Regions from separate parts of the Ruegeria sp. BB6 genome, predicted to be linked through region 1. Evidence: riboswitches for the same ligand, from Rfam matches in the RefSeq annotation. Region 1 holds a riboswitch; each other region holds the start of a gene.

Region 1 (5,400 bases):
TGATCCAGCAACGAGGTCGCATCCCGGGCCGATCCTTCCGCTGCGCGGGTGATCAGCGCCAGAGCATCCTCGGCGATCTGAGCGTTCTCGGCAGTTGCGATCTTTTTCAGCAGGCCGATCATGTCCTCGGGTTCGATCCGGCGCAGGTCAAAGCGCTGACACCGGGACAGGACCGTCACCGGAACCTTGCGGATCTCGGTGGTGGCGAAGATGAACTTCACGTGCTCGGGCGGTTCCTCAAGGGTCTTGAGCAGAGCGTTGAACGCACTGTTCGACAACATGTGAACTTCGTCGATGATGTATATCTTGTAGCGTGCACTGGCGGCGCGATAGCGGACACTTTCGATGATCTCGCGAATGTCGTTCACACCGGTGCGGCTTGCGGCGTCCATCTCCATCACGTCAACATGGCGGCCTTCCATGATGGCCACGCAGTGTTCGCACTGGCCGCAGGGTTCGATCGTCGCTTTGCCCTCGCCGTCTGGTCCGATGCAGTTCATGCCCTTGGCAATGATCCGCGCCGTCGTGGTTTTGCCGGTGCCGCGAATGCCGGTCATGATGAATGCCTGCGCGATCCGATCGGCCTCGAATGCGTTTTTCAGCGTGCGCACCATCGCGTCCTGGCCCACGAGGTCGGCAAAAGTTTCAGGACGGTATTTACGCGCGAGCACCTGATAGGCGGGGCTTGGAGATTCGGTCATGTCTGCTCTGTCGGATTCGTATCAGCTTTGCAGCGTAGTGACCCCCGCCGTCTACGTCCACAGCAGGGTGCGATGAATTTCGATTTGGCATGACAGATCGCAGGAGGTACAGCTTTTGGTAAGTATGTTTGCCCCGTTCGCGGGCCTTCTATGCGGGCTGCGTGGTTATTTTGGACAAGTTTGAAATCTATCCCGTACCGATTGGTTCCGGCTTGGTGGCCTTGGCTCCGATACCGGGTCGGCATGGGGACTACGCTGGGGATCTGGGAACACTCCTTGAATGGCGGCCAGACCTGGTGATCTCAATGACGACGGACATCGAAATGGCAGATGCCAGGGTGAGCGGGCTGGGACACGATTTGCAGTGCAATTCGGTCAAATGGGTTCACCTGCCGATCGAAGACTTTGGTGCCCCGTCGTCAGGGTCGCAAACAGAATGGTCCGAAGTCAGCGCTGCGGCACGGCGGATACTTTCAGGCGGTGGCAAGGTTCTGGTGCACTGCCGGGGCGGGTGCGGGCGTTCCGGTATGACGGTATTGCGCCTCATGGTGGAAAGCGGCGAAAACCCTGAGCAGGCTCTGCGCAGATTGCGGGCCGCAAGGCCATGCGCCGTGGAAACCGCCGCGCAGCTTGCTTGGGCGACGGCACCGGTTCCGCGAGGCGTTTGACGTCACACCCCAAGCTGATGCTGCGCGGCGGACGCCGGTTGCGCCGCAAATGTCGTCACCTGGAGCATTGCGCACGGCAATTCAGAAACAACTCCGGCTGGCATGAAGGTTGTGTCCTGGCCGAACATCAGGTCGGCGTATTCATTCAGGATTGCGGAAGGCGTGTCAGAGCCAATGCCGCAAAACACCCTGATCTGAGCGTGATCCGCGCGAAAACGTGCGGTGCACCCGTCGGCGCAATGGTCCAGCTCGCCGCTGCCCTCCACCTCAAATTCACGGTTGGTCGCAGGCTGCGCGGTCGCCATCGCATCCGCCAATGCGCGCGCCATCTGAGCCAGCGCCGGGCAGGGTTTGCCGGTCTTCTGGCATACCGTTGCCGAAAATTCGTGAGTTTTTGTCTTCCAGATCATACTGCGCCCTCCGCGCGTTGGCCGGGGCATTGGTCAGGAAGGTTCAGCGAACTGAAGACCTGCCCGGACGCCCCGCCCGAGTTTCGGTTTTGGTTCGATGGCAGGTCTCCTGACTTGCGGGTCTTCGCGTTGCCGACCTTCCCAGCCATTTGGCCAGTGGTGTCTCGGCATTGCTCACCGCTTACAGTTGCGGGGGCAGTCGCGGCCTTGGTCCGTTCCGGTTTCTCCGGTTGGGACCGCACCGTGTTCCCTTTTCATCCCGCTCCCAGAGATCGGGAACGAGAACCATCACGCCATCGCTAGCGGGTGAAATCCTTCCGAGTCAAGCGTGCAGTAGAATTCAAACGGACGCATGGTCACTCTTGCGCGCTCTTGACTCTGTGGGCGCAAATGGCCCGATAGGAGAGTGAACCGAACAGTTCAGTAGCTTCGAGAGGGCCCATGTTGGATAACTTGCAGTCGGTGCTGACCGAGGATTTCTTGATTCCCTCTGGCCAGGCAAAATTGTCGGCGCGATTGTATTTGCCGATGACAAAGCCAGAGATTGCCGTCGTCGTGCACGGCGCGACGGGTGTTCCGCGAGACTATTACCAGCACTTCGCTCACTGGCTGGCGGCCGAACAGGGTATCGCCTGTCTGACCTACGACTACAGCGATTTCGGCCATTCCCTGACAGGGCGGAGGCAGGACGCGCAGGCGACAATGGCGGGTTGGGCCTTGAATGACATGCCTGCGGCGCGCGCCGAAATGCGTAGACGGTTCCCTAACGCGCAACAGTGGAGCATCGGTCATTCCCTTGGTGGCATGCTCGGCCCGGTTTCGCCCGATTGTGAACAGATCGACCGTATGATCTGTATCTGTTCGGGTCTGGCGACTTTGTCAGATCACCCGTGGCCCTACCGCGCCTTGGCTTCGATGTTCTGGTACGGCCACGTGCCTCTGGTTGTAAAATCTTTGGGCTACCTGCCGGGCAAGGCCACCGGGTTTGGCGCTGATCTGCCGTCAGGCGTGTATTGGCAGTGGCGCGATTGGTGCACTGCGCCCCAGAATTACCTGCCCGAAATCGGAAAAAGCCTACCGGCTGCGGACTGGTCCAAGCACGGAAAGCCCGTGGAATTGTTTGCGCTTGAAGACGACCAACTGGCGCCGCCAAAGGCCGTGTGGCGTCTGGCCAACCTTTATGGTCCAAGTGCACGTCGGAACTTGTTGTCAGCGCAAGATTTCGGACTGAAACAGATTGGGCATATCGGAATCTTTGCACGCCGAAGCGCTGCCATTTGGCCCCGTCTGATCGCCTGACGCGGCAACACATTTTCGGTTTGGAGAAGTGAGAGGTTGGACATCGACCCAAGCGGGGCTCGTTGTGGCTGCTTCCTTCCGGACCTGACCAGGTTGGCGAGGCGCTCGCCCGCGCCAACCTCTCAGGGGTGGATATAGGCATCTGCCGCGCAAATGACAACCCGTCAGAGTGTCAATCGAATTTGCGTAAACCCACTCTCGTCCTGCCCGATTGCCATTGGGTCGAATTCGTCCAGTTCGGCCAAGTGTTGCAGGGCTTTGGCCCCAGTTCTTAGGATGGCAAAAGCGCCGGGCACTGGCGCAAGCGTGAACGGAGGTTTGGCGTTGTCCAGCGGATCAGGGGCGGTCACGCCAGACAGGTAATCCCGCAGGGCGCGTTGAATTGGCAAGACCGGCAGGGGATTTTGCGGTGCGCTATCAACAAACGGAAAATGCCCGCCGCCATTTGCCCTGTAGTTGTTCAGGGCAACTACGAATGACTGCGACTTGCAAATGGGGTGGCCGTCGAACCGCAGGTCGCGAATCCGGCTGTTCAACGGGTTGGTCATGTCGCCGCCCATATCGAAACGGGCAGGGTGGCTGAGATCGATCTGGTAGGTCAGACCGTGCAGGACATCAAAGTTGTGACCGGCGCGCCCGGGGCTCAATAAGTCTCGCTGGTGGCCCGGCTGCATCTGGTTGAGGACACTGGCCGACATTTCGAGCCATTCCTTCACTTGCTCTGCCGTGACGATGACGGCCATCAATTCGTTCGGAAAAATGCTGAGGTCGTGAACATGGCGCAAGCGGATCTGGCCCGGCGGCACGTCGGTAAAAAAGCGCGGCCCGGCACGGCCCCCGAATTTTGAAGGCGAAACCGCCGATAGGACCGGAAAGCTCTCGAGCGGGGTGCCTTTCAGGTAGGGCCGCAGGGCCGCGGCCTGAGCCGACGCCACTAGCGCAAGCCCACGATCCGCAGCGCAAAAACTGAAGTAGCTGTGCAGATGCCGCCGTGTTTTCCCAACAGGCTGGTCAGATATCTTTCGCGTAGCAGCATGTCCTTCGGCAAACAGGCGTCGCATTTCCGGGTCTTCCACCGGCGGGTTCAAAGATGCGGTGGGTGATATGGGGCGCAGGTCTGCGCGTTGGCTGGTGACCCTCCATTTTCCGTTTTGTTCCGCGCTGAGGTTCAGGTCAATCACCCCCAGATGCGACCCCGCAGCGCCGGGCATCACGACCGGCTTTCCATGAACGAAACCTTTTTGCCAATCGACATGCTCCAATCCGTCATGCGCAGCCCCGGGAAGCGTCAGATGCGAATGTCCGGCGATGATCGCGTCGATGCCATCCACGGTGGCCAAGGGGATAATGGCGTTTTCGATCATGGGTTCCGGCGCCGAGGTACCCAGCCCGGTATGCGCCAGCGCAACTATCAGATCGCATCCGGCAGACTTTAGCTCTTTCGTTTTGGTTCGTGCGCAAGTCACGATGTCGTCTATGTCCACGACACCTTTCAAATGGTTGGCCTCCCACTTGGCCGTTTGCGGAGGCAGGACAGAAAAGACGCCAATTTTCAAAGTGGCTATCTGCCCGTTTGCGCTGATGGAGCGGTCTAGAATCGCGTGGCTTTGCCAGATCGGAGCCGCGTCCTGCCGGGTGGCATTGCTGCAAAGAACCGGGCACGGTGCCTGCCCCATCACTCGATCCAGGACATCCAGTCCGAACCCGAAATCGTGGTTACCCAATCCAATCGCGTCATATCCGAGCATGTCGAACGCCTGCATCAGGATGTGACGTTCATCTGTTTGCCCAACTGCCCACTCTCCGATCGGAGCACCCTGCAGCGCGTCGCCATTGTCGAATAGCAGAACCAGGTCTCCGCGCTCCTCGGCCTGCGCCCGCGCCTGTTTGATCAGGCTTGCGGTGCGTGTCAGGCCGATGGAAGGGTCCGGGCTGTCGCTGTAGTAATCAAACCCGGTCATATTCATATGCAGGTCTGTCGTGGCCAGAATTCGGACCCGCGCTTTCGTCAAAGAGGAAGAAGGTTTCAAAACTCTACTTTTGGCAGTTTTTTATTAATCAATTTCAACAAAAAGAGTATTCAGCGCAAAGATCAAGATGAGCCGCGGGTATTTAACGCCGCGGGTTCTTTTTCCGGTCGGTATGAATTGCCATTGCAACGCCATCGTTGTCATGGCAGCCCTGTGCGGACAACCCAAAGGAACTGCAATGAAAAACGCTGAGCATGTGACATTTGGTGGTTCTGGCCTGGATCGTGCGGCGCATTTTCGTGGAAACGCTGATGAAATCGCGTCGGCCCGGGCGAACCCCGGGGCGCGGTGT
Region 2 (5,400 bases), on a different contig from region 1:
ACATTGGGCGACCAAGCCTGTTTCAGCAGTTGCGCTGAGCCCACAGCCTTGGCGCTGCAAGGGCAGGGGCGGGCGTCTTACGTGTTTTCGGGGGTCGATGTGGTGAGGGATGCGGACGATATCGCCGCGACTTGCCTGACCTACCTGAGCAGCCCAAAGGGGTGGATCGAAGACGCCCGACCATGCGGGCGACTTCGGATGTGCTTGCGCGCGCGCATTCCCGCGCTTTAGTCGACCTGAACCGTGACCGTGGCGCTGACGGGTGCGCCGTCAACGGTCAGTGCGCTGTGGCTGTTCGAGTTCAACGAGACAGCCACCTCGACCTCACCTTTCGGCAGGTCGCTGATATGCATCCAGTTGCCATAGAGCCGCGCCAGTTTTTCGCCGTTGACATAAACATGTGCGTGGCCTTCTCCGGGTTTGTCCTCGGTCGAGGCGTTCTCAGGTGAGAACCGAAAGTTCTCGGGCATGACATGCAGGTTCCACCCCGCCATTGGATCTTTCGTTAGCGCGACAGACACGTCAGGCGCGTTTTCGCCTGAAGGTAGGTTCACGCTGGCAGAGTGGTCATGCGCCACCGATTCCGCGGCCGTGCCTGAGTGGTGTGACGGATCTCCGTGGTCGTGACCGTCGAAAGTGACCCCGTTTGCGGCGGCGACGACGAAACCAGCGCCCCCGCCGAAAACAAGACCGATTGCAAAAAGGGCAAGTGAACGTGCCATTTCAGTTCCTTGAAAACAAAAAGAAAACGCGCCGGGTAGAACCCGGCGCGCGTGTCTGTTCGACGATTAGGCCGTTGCTTCGGTACGTTGGCCTTCATGCTGCCAGAAATACCCGGCGAAGGCACCGACAAGGACCCAAGCCACCAGTCCGATACCTAAAGCACGAGCGGCAAACAGCGCGCCGATCTCGGTTGGGACAGGTCCGGTGAATACATCCGGTTCCGGCGCTCCGATCAGATGAGGCGCAAGAAGCAGAGCAGCCGCGATCACGTAGCTGATCAGGTTTCCGCCGAATGCGATAAGCCACATGGCAACTACCGCAGCCGCAACGGTGGCAAACCACCAGACCTGACGCGCATAAACGTCGGCCGCAGCAACTCCGGGCACCTCAGGGGCCAGCGTAAAGCCGGGCGCAAGGTGGAACGCGACGAATCCGGCCAGACCCCAAAGCACGCCAGTTCGACCGTCAATCTTGTGCCCATTGCCTTCCGCCACCGACATCAGCGCCACCATCACCAAGGCGTAGCCGGTATAGGTCAGCATGGTAAAAATCACGCTCAGGGCGTCGCGGAACAGGTCCGAGAACATGCCCGGCAGCTCAGGGTGAGCGCTGACGGATTCTCCGCCGAAATGGACCAATTCGCCCGATTCATACAGCTCGGCGTGCAAAAGCACAGGTTGCACAAAGACCAACTGCAGCAAGGCGGCAATCAGCCCCGCTGCAGCACCAGCGAACAACGCGCTGGTTAGAATACGGCTAAACATGGTCTTAGTGGCAGGGGAAGCCGGTCGCGTGACGAACGTCGTGCGCTGCGTCGTGCAGGGCGGCTGCCTGAACATGCCCGGTCAGCGTGATAACGCCCAGGCCCAGAACCACTGCGAACATGACCGGAAAGAAGCCAGCGCGCGATGCGGATGCCGTTGTTGTTTGTGTTGCCATCTTTTTTCTCCTTTGCCGCCGCACCCGACGGCCGGTGTTTCAATTTTTCGCCTGGCAGGTCTCCTGGCTTGCGGGTCGATGCACCTGTTCGCCTTCCCCCTGAAATCAGGAGTGGCTGGTTGAACAAGGGCTCTCCGCTTACAGTCGCGGGGGCGGCTCTGGACTTGACTGCACTGGCAGTCGCACCAAATTCCCTCTTAGCATCCGGATTTCTCCGGCGGGACCAGACGCCTCCATTTAGCCCTTATGAGGGCAGGGGCGCAATCGTCATTTGCGACCTTTTGCGTCAGATACCGCGCTTTTTCAGCAAATAGACATCCATGATCCACCCGTGGTCTGCGCGGGCTTGCGCACGGGTTTTCAAAATCTGCCCAGAGACTTCGGCCAGTGGGCCTTGGATCAGAGTTTCCTCTTTCATTCCCACGTAAGCGCCCCACCAAATGTCATAGTCCTTCATCTCAAGGCTCTGGAAAGAACATTCCCCGTCCAGCATGACAGCGACTTTCGAGGCGTTTCGCGGCCATCCTTCCTCTCGGATTCGGCGCCCGGTTGTCACGACATACGGCGCGCCCAGTTCGTTGATCGGAACCGCGTGGGCGGCGGTCAACGCCTGCAAAGCAGTAATACCGGGAATCACCCGGGTTTCCGGTTGGGGGTTCAGGCGCGACGCAATTCTCAGCGAGCTGTCATAAAGCGACGGATCGCCCCAGATCAGCAGGGCGACATGTTGCGCCTTTGGGTGGGCCGATATGGCGTGTTGCCAACGAAGGGCAATAGCATCGTGCCATTCGTCCACGCCGCGGAGGTATCCATCATCCGAGCGGCGTTTGGGGATATCGAAATAGGCGATCTGAGGAGGCGTATCAGTCACGGCTTGGATGATTTCCTCACGCAGCCCTGCAAGATCGGCCTTGTTTTCACCCTTGCGGGGAATCAGGATCAGGTCCGCCGACCGAATGGCTTTTGCGCCTTGAAAGGTGACGTGGTCGGGATTGCCGGTACCGATGCCGACAAGGGTCAGATCAAACATCTTCAAGCTCTGCCAATGGGCCGTAAAGGATCAGGGCAGGGGCCGTGCCGATCTCAGCCTCCAACTTCTCGGAGAGTTCACCGACCGAGGAGCGATGCAATTTCTGGTCGGGTGTCGACACGGATTCGGCCATCAATGCCGGGGTGTCCAGCGGCAGGCCGTGATCGTGCAACGCTCTGACCAGAAGGGGGAAAGTCCGTTTGCCCATGAAAACCACGGTCGTTGCGTCCGGGTCGGCCAAAGCGGGCAGATTCAGATCGTCGGGCAGTTTGCCGCTGACATCGTGGCCTGTGACAAATTGCACGCGCCGGGCGGTCAGCCGACGGGTTAGGGGAATACCGGCGGCGGCCGCGGCGGCGACCGCCGAAGGAATGCCCGGAATGATCTCGTACTCGATGCCAGCTTCGCGCAGGGCGACCAGTTCTTCCTCGAGCCGTCCGAACAAGCCCCCATCGCCCGATTTCAAACGCACCACACGTGCGCCGGTATTGGCGTAATCGACCAATAGTCGGCTAACGTGATCCTGCTTGGGCGAGGGCCGCCCGGCCCGTTTGCCGACGCCAACCAGATCAGCATCGTCCCGCGCGTGGGACAGGATCGGGCCGCTGCTGAGGTCGTCAAACAGCACGGCGTCCGCCTTTTGCATCCGGTCGACTGCTTTCAACGTCAGCAACTCAGGATCGCCGGGGCCGGAACCTATGAATGAGACAAACCCGCTCATGCCGTGGCCTCCGCGATCAAGTGAAAGAACGTGCCGGTCACATTGCCGCGTACCGACCCGGTCTGCGGTCCTTCAGCTCCTTCAGCGTCGAAAACGCGCGCCAATGGTGCGTCCGGTTGTTCGAGAATGGAGGAGTAGTGGAATTCGTGTCCCCTTAGCGGTGTCTTGACGTCAAATCCGGGCATCGGGGCCAGCAGTTCGGCTCGGCGATACCCAAGGTTGAACTTGCGCTTCTCATAGGACGTTACAAGACCCAGCAATCCTGCCATCTGATGTTGGGTGCCCTCCTTGTCGACAAGGGCTTGTCCAAGTGTCATGTAACCTCCGCACTCACCGTGAACGGGCTTGGTTTCTGCGTGTTTGCGTAGGCCGGTTAAGAACGTTGTGGCAGCGGCGAGTGTGCCTGCGTGAAGCTCGGGATAGCCGCCCGGCAACCAGACCAAATCCGCGTCAGGTGCGGGTGGCTCATCCGCCAGCGGCGAAAAGGGCAGAATTTCTGCGCCAGCAGCGCGCCACCCTTCCAACAAGTGCGGATAGGTAAAGGAAAACGCCGCGTCCCGAGCCAGCGCGATCCGCTGCGCCGGAGGCCGCGGCAGCGCGGATGACGATGGCCTCTTGGGGCCTGAGGAAGCCGCACGCTTGATGGCCTCAAGATCCACGTGTTCCCGAAGAAACGCGGCATATCCAACGATTGCGCTTTCAAGGTCAGGGTGCTCAACAGCTTGAATCAGACCGAGATGCCGCTCAGGAAGCGTTAGGTCGCCCCGGCGCGGCAAAACGCCCAGAACAGGCAACCCGGCGCGTTCCATGCCCAGCCGTGTTAAACGCTCATGACGTGGACTGGCACAGCGGTTCAGGATCACGCCTGCAAAGGGAAGATCGGGATTGTACATCCGAAAACCCAGTGCTGTTGCCGCCGCAGATTGTGCCTGCCCCCCGACATCCAGCACCAAAACGACGGGCCACCCCATCCGTTGTGCGGTTTCCGCGCTAGAGCCGTGCCCAAGCTCACCGGGTTTGGTAACGCCGTCGAACAGGCCCATCGATCCCTCGGCCACAACGATATCCGCGCCCTCGGCTTGTGCCGAGATCGCAGACAAAAGCGGCTCTCCCATCGCCCAGCTATCAAGGTTGAACGAGGCACGACCAGCAGCCGCCCTGTGGAAGGCCGGGTCGATATAATCCGGTCCGCTTTTGAACGGTTGCACGGTCAGCCCATCTTGGGCCAGTGCCCTTAGAAGCCCCAGCATGACGGTGGTTTTTCCAGTCCCCGAAGACGGAGCGGAAATCAGCAGACCCGGAGGGTTAGTCATCGCCGTGGCTCCAGCTTGACCACGGGCTGTCCGCGCTTTGTGGACGATAGCGGCGGTCGTAATCCTTGGAATACAGACAGCTTTCGTCAAATCCTTCACCTGCCAAAGCCGGACCAACCATGATCAGAGCCGTGCGCGAGATACTTTCGTCCAGCGCATCCTTTAGCGTGTTTAGCGTTGCGCGGATTATGCGTTCATCCGGCCAGCTTGCGCGATAGACAACGGCGACGGGGCAGTCTGCTCCATAGGCCGGGATCAGGTCTGCGAGCACTTTGTCCAGATTGCCGATCGACAGGTGGATGGCCAGCGTTGCGCCTGTGCGGGCAAAGTTTTCCAACGTCTCACCTTCGGGCATCGAGGATGCGCGGCCCGGCGTCCGGGTCAGAACCACGGATTGCGCAAGGCCGGGCAGCGTCAGCTCGGTCCCCAGCGCCGCCGCCGCAGCAGCGAACGAGGGCACGCCCGGCGTGACGCTGACGGGGATTCCCATCTTTTTCAGCCTGCGAATTTGTTCGCCCATTGCGGACCAGACCGACAGGTCGCCGGAATGCAGGCGCGCGACGTCTTGGCCCGCTTTGTGCGCCGCTTCGATCTCGGCCATGATCTGGTCCAGATCCATGGGGGCAGTATTGATGATCCGCGCCCCTTCGGGGCAATGGCCAAGGATTTCCTCA
Region 3 (5,400 bases), on a different contig from region 1:
ATCATCCTCGGGCGTGCCCCAAACCGTTTGCAGGTCAGTGCGCAGTTGTTCGGGCAGGTCCGCCAGTGCGGTTTGATACTCGGTCAGCGGCCACGAAATACGCGCGTCCAACAGCGCCTCGGAGATTGGTTCGGCAGGGGCGGTATCATAGCCCTCGGTCTGCAGGTCCGACAGCATTGCCTCGGCCGAGGCGAGTGCGTCCAGACCAACCGCATGGGCCATCTGCCAGTCCTTGCCGGGATAGGTGGACAGCACCAGCGCAGGCACCTGATCGGCCTTGGGCTTGTCCTGCAGGTTCAGCCAGCCGGTGACGCGGTCGATGATCGCCTCGATCCGCTCACTTTCGGCCCGGTGTGCGAAGCGGGAATATTCGAGATCGGGATCGCGTTTGCCTGGTTCCTTGAAGGACGCAATACCCGCGTTGATCCGCCCGTCCACTTCGGGCAGGACCACATGCATGGCGAGGTCGGCGGGGGACAGGCCGCGCTCTGCCTCGGCCCAGGCTTTGCGGCGCGAGGTGGCCAGTGCGACCTGAAACACCGGGACATTCGCGGCGTCCAAGGGGGACGTACCCGACGCGCCTTTGCCAGAGAATGAGGTGGCGTTGATGATAGCCGACGGGTTCAGCGCTGAGATGTTTTCACGCAGCCAGTCAGCGGCGGCCGGGGCTTTCAGCGAGGGCGCGAACAGGCCCACGGCGTCCAATCCCCGCGCACGGAGGCTGCGGATCAGCGCGGCCACCGGAGCGGTATCGGCCGAGGTCAGATAGGCGCGATAGAACGTGACGGGGATACGTTTTGCATCACCAGTGAACGCCTTTTCCACCGGGATCACGCCCCGATCCGGGCACCATGCGCCACATTCGGGCAGGGTTTTGGCACCCATTACCGGCCCGGCATAAAGCCCCGCAGCCAGCGCCATTTGCGCCAAGGCAGCCTGAGCTGCAACTTCGCCGCCCGTATCGCACAGATGCGCCAACCGGCGCAGGGTCGAAACGGGCAGGGTGGAATAGTCGTCCAGCCGTGTATCCTCGCGCCCGTCAGCGGGCAGGACGGCCACAGCGATCCCCTTGGCCTGCGCCAGCGCCAGAACCTGTTGCAACCCGTAGGCCCAATAAGGCACTCCGCCGATCAGACGGATCAGGATGCCCTTTGCACCATCAAGCGTCTGCTCGACATAAGTATCCACCGAGAGGGGGTGTTTCAGAGCCGTCAGATTGGCCAGCCGCAGGGTCGGCATCCGACCTTCCGGCCCGCCACCGCGATGCCAGCCCGCCGCGAAAGCGCCGAGGTCGCTGTCCGAGAAGGACAGCACCACCAAATCCGCCGGGCTCTGGCCCAGATCGGTCGGGGTCTCGGTTTCCTCGAGCCCGTGGCTTTCGCGGAAGACGACGTGCATAGTTTACCCTGTGCTTACTCGGCGGCCTCGGTGACCCCCACGAGAATATCGCGGATTTCAGCCTCTTTGATATCGTCATGCTCGGCGATCACCACCAGGCGCGAGCGGCGATCCTCGCCGGGTTCCCACGGGCGGTCATACTGATGACGCACGCGCGCACCCACGGCCTGAACCAGCAGGCGCATCGGTTTGCCCTGAACGGCGGCATAGCCTTTGACGCGCAGGATATTCAGTTCCTTGGCCAGTCGTTCGATCTTGGCAACCAGATCGAGGGGGTCGGTCTGCTCGGGCAGCTCGACGATGATGCTTTCAAAATCGTCATGCTCGTGATCGTGGTGGCCGTCATGATGGCTGGGGCGGGCGTCCATGTCATCCTCGGCGGCAGCCTCAAGGCCCAACACGACGCGGACGTCTACCACGCCTTCGGCGACCTCAACCACGGGCAGAGGGCGCGGGGCTTCGGCTGCGATGATCTCTTTGGCTTTGGCGACGCCCTCGGGACCGGCCAGATCGGGCTTGGTCAGCAGGATGATATCGGCGCAGGAAATCTGATCCTCGAACACCTCGGACAGAGGCGTTTCGTGGTCGATGGAATCGTCGGCCATGCGCTGGGCATCCACCGCCTCGACATTGGGGGCAAAGCGACCGGCGGCGACGGCCTCGGCATCGGCCAGAGCGATTACGCCGTCCACGGTGATTTTGGACCGGATATCGGGCCAGTCGAACGCCTTCAGCAGCGGTTTCGGCAGCGCCAAACCGGATGTTTCGATCAGGATGTGATCCGGACGCGGCTCAAGCGCCATCAGCGCCTCGATCGTGGGGATGAAATCATCGGCCACGGTGCAGCAAATGCAGCCATTTGCCAGTTCCATGATGTTTTCCGCCGGACAATCAGGAATGGCGCAGGACTTCAGGATATCGCCATCCACGCCCACATCGCCGAATTCGTTGACCACGACGGCCAGACGTTTGCCCTGCGGGTTCTGCATCAGGTGGCGCACCAGCGTGGTCTTGCCCGAGCCCAGAAAGCCGGTGATCACAGTGACAGGAAGTTTCTCAAGATTGCTCATTTCAGGGCTCCAATCGGGGGAATGCGGGCTGCGCAGTTTTTGCGGAAATGTTCGGGGCGCTCGCGCCATTTGACCAGGCCGTCTTCGGTCGCAAGGTACTTGGTCGCGCCTTCGACGATGGTTTCGACATGGTCGCTTTCATTGAGGTGCTCATATACGAACGTCCAGCGATCCGGCCCGCCGCGCAAAACGATCGAGCATCCCTGATCGCAATTCGACAGGCACTCCACCGCTTTCAGGGTCACGCCCTCTGGTAGTTCGGCTTGCTCAAGAGCTTTGTGCAGCAAAGCGCCAGGCCGCTGCGCGTCATCCTCGACAGGCAGACCCCGGCGGCAGGTGGTGCAGACCAGCAGTTCGACCGGAGCGGTCTCGGTCATGTCTCTCATCCCCCCAAATCCTCTTTGTGGGGGACGGGGTCTCATGCGGGCCACGTGTTGCGACATGGGCCCGACACCGGAACACCCCGTCCGGTTACATCTTCGGGTGCTGGCAGGTCTCCCGGCTTGCGGATGTCAGAGGCGGGCCTCTGTCGGATGTCCCGCCTTCCCGGCCTTTCGGCCAGTGGCTTTGGGCACCCTCTCCGGTCACGGTCGCGGGGGCGGCTGTGTTTTACGGAAGATCCGCTGACACATTCCCTTTTCATCCTCTATCGAGGACACCAACGGATCGGACATGCGGCACGGGCGGGGGGCTTGTCAAGCGTGGCGGACGGTCTGAAATCCTCTAGGTTGGAAAAGCGACCAGCCAATGTCAGTCAGCGGCATGTTCTGCCACCCTTTCACGCAGCCAGGCACGAAACAGCCAGACCGCCGCCGAGGGATGAGGTTCTTCTGGCCCGCAGATCAGGTAGTGCGATTGCGCAAAGGGAATCGCGGGTCCGGCCAGTTCAATGGGCGCGCCCTGGGCAATGGCGTTTCTGGCAAAACGCTCCAATATCGTCGCATAACCCGCTCCGGCCATCACCAGTTGCAGCGCAGCGACAGAGGTGTCGGCAGAATAAAGCGGCGGCATGCTGGAATGCGCCAGCCCGGTCGCTTCAAAATAACGTGCCCAGTTGTCCTCGTATCCAAGGATGTGGATCAGGGGGCCGGATTGCAGGTCTTTCAGCTTTGACAGCGCCCCGCCTGCGCGTTTTACGGGAACCAGCCTTTCCTCGGTCAGCTTTTCCGACGTCACACCCGGCCAGTCCCCGTATCCCAACCTGATTTCGACATCCACGTCATCAGGAGCGAGGTTGTCATTCCAGATATGTGACACAAGGCGGACTGGAGTATCTGGATGCCGTGCGCAGAAATCTGGCAACTCGGCGGCGATCCAATATGTCGCCGTTGAGATCGCAGCCCTTACCGTCAATGTCTGACGCGATGTTGGACCGAACAGGCTGTTGGTGGACAGCGAGATATCGGCTAGCGCTCGTCTGACTGTCAGAGAATAGGACTGGCCCAACTCGGTCAGGTCCAGCCGCCGTGCTTTTCTGGTGAACAGTTGCTGGCCCAGCTCAGCTTCCAGAGACCGGATATGCAGTGATACGGCGGTCTGGGTCAGCCCAAGTTCACGCGCCGTTGTCGTGAAATTCAAGTGCCGTGCCGCGGATTCAAAGCTGCGCAGCCATACGAGGTTGGGAACACGATCCATTTATCACCAAAAAATTCATGTCATAAAGCCGATTATTATTCGTTTCAGTTCGTGTTTCGCAACAAGGATAGTCGGGGTGAATCTATCGGGAGGAATCGCTATGAAAGTGGGCTTTATCGGATTGGGCAATGTCGGCGCGAAGCTATCAGGCTCGCTTTTGCGAAACGGCGTTGATCTGGTCGTCCATGACCTAAGCTCGGATCTGGTTTCCGAATTTGTCGCCAAAGGCGCGCAGGCCGCCGAAAACCCAGCGCAAATGATGCGCGATTGCGATGCCGTGATCACGTGTCTGCCGTCTCCTGCAGCGTCGGACGCTGTGATGCAGGACATGTTGCCCGAGGTTAGGCCAGGAAAGATATGGATGGAGATGTCCACGACAGACGAAGCCGAGGTAAAGCGTCTGGGCGCACTGGTCATGGACCGCGGAGGGGCTGCCGTTGATTGCCCGGTCTCAGGTGGGTGTCATCGCGCGGCAACGGGCAATATCTCGATCTTCGCGGGATGTGACAGACAGACTTTCGAGCGCATATTGCCGTTCCTGACAACAATGGGCAGGCGTATTCTACATACCGGGGATCTGGGATCCGCTTCTGTGTTGAAAGTCCTGACAAACTACCTTGCAACGGCGAATCTGATTACCTGCGCCGAAGCGTTGGTGACGGCCAAGGCTGCGGGGATGGACCTGAATACGACATACGAAGCGATCAAGATCTCCTCGGGGACTTCATTCGTTCACGAGACCGAAAGTCAGGTCATCCTGAACGGTTCAAGGGATATTTCGTTCACCATGGATCTTGTGAAAAAGGACATTGGCCTGTTTCAAGAGGTCGCAGACCGCGCGGGTGTCCCGCTGGAAATGAACCCGCTGATGATGCGTATTTTTGACGATGCAATAGCGCGTTACGGCGACCGAGAGCTCTCTCCCAACATTATTCGCCGTCTTGAGGACGCGACAGGTCTGGACATCACCGCTCCCGGGTTTCCCGTTGAAATGGAAGACGATGAGCCGGAAGAGCCCGGCTATGAGGTAGTCCCGACGGGTCGTGGGGCCGAATGACGCAATTCGGCGCGGCGCGGGAATATCGTGGTCATATTGAGGAGATGGAGGCGAGTACCGGAATCGAACCGGTGTACACGGATTTGCAAACCGTACAACGAGACTCACAGCGTTCGCGATCAAGACTAACAACGCGCATTAGTATTTGTAAACAAAGCTTTTTGCCACATTTTAACGCTCATAAAGCGAACGCAAAACGCAACGATCAAATCTGTGGCCCCGAACTTTCCACGATTTTTT

The links. A riboswitch is a leader RNA that binds a small molecule or an ion and turns the genes downstream of it on or off. The one in region 1 is predicted to bind cobalamin.
Region 2: another riboswitch for cobalamin. It lies ahead of ACR0B7_RS02840 (CbtB domain-containing protein); the one in region 1 lies ahead of ACR0B7_RS17570 (hypothetical protein).
Region 3: another riboswitch for cobalamin. It lies ahead of ACR0B7_RS02770 (DUF1636 domain-containing protein); the one in region 1 lies ahead of ACR0B7_RS17570 (hypothetical protein).

What each region holds. Positions count from the first base shown of each region.
Region 1 covers NZ_JBQFUW010000008.1:162,322-167,721, forward strand. Annotated here, with positions in the region: gene ACR0B7_RS17560 (DNA polymerase III subunit gamma/tau) at 1-701, opposite strand, end outside; gene ACR0B7_RS17565 (protein-tyrosine phosphatase family protein) at 863-1,369, shown strand; gene ACR0B7_RS17570 (hypothetical protein) at 1,372-1,779, opposite strand; cobalamin riboswitch at 1,862-2,084, opposite strand; gene ACR0B7_RS17575 (alpha/beta fold hydrolase) at 2,221-3,078, shown strand; RNA gene ffs (signal recognition particle sRNA small type) at 3,105-3,203, opposite strand; gene ACR0B7_RS17585 (bifunctional 2',3'-cyclic-nucleotide 2'-phosphodiesterase/3'-nucleotidase) at 3,243-5,108, opposite strand; gene nudC (NAD(+) diphosphatase) at 5,287-5,400, shown strand, end outside.
Region 2 covers NZ_JBQFUW010000001.1:578,812-584,211, reverse strand. Annotated here, with positions in the region: gene ACR0B7_RS02855 (DUF1636 family protein) at 1-231, shown strand, start outside; gene ACR0B7_RS02850 (hypothetical protein) at 228-722, opposite strand; gene ACR0B7_RS02845 (CbtA family protein) at 789-1,487, opposite strand; gene ACR0B7_RS02840 (CbtB domain-containing protein) at 1,492-1,662, opposite strand; cobalamin riboswitch at 1,699-1,905, opposite strand; gene cobF (precorrin-6A synthase (deacetylating)) at 1,949-2,692, opposite strand; gene cobA (uroporphyrinogen-III C-methyltransferase) at 2,685-3,413, opposite strand; gene ACR0B7_RS02825 (cobyrinic acid a,c-diamide synthase CobB) at 3,410-4,726, opposite strand; gene cobM (precorrin-4 C(11)-methyltransferase) at 4,719-5,400, opposite strand, start outside.
Region 3 covers NZ_JBQFUW010000001.1:565,877-571,276, reverse strand. Annotated here, with positions in the region: gene cobN (cobaltochelatase subunit CobN) at 1-1,398, opposite strand, end outside; gene cobW (cobalamin biosynthesis protein CobW) at 1,413-2,468, opposite strand; gene ACR0B7_RS02770 (DUF1636 domain-containing protein) at 2,465-2,845, opposite strand; cobalamin riboswitch at 2,940-3,146, opposite strand; gene ACR0B7_RS02765 (LysR substrate-binding domain-containing protein) at 3,219-4,103, opposite strand; gene ACR0B7_RS02760 (NAD(P)-dependent oxidoreductase) at 4,204-5,160, shown strand.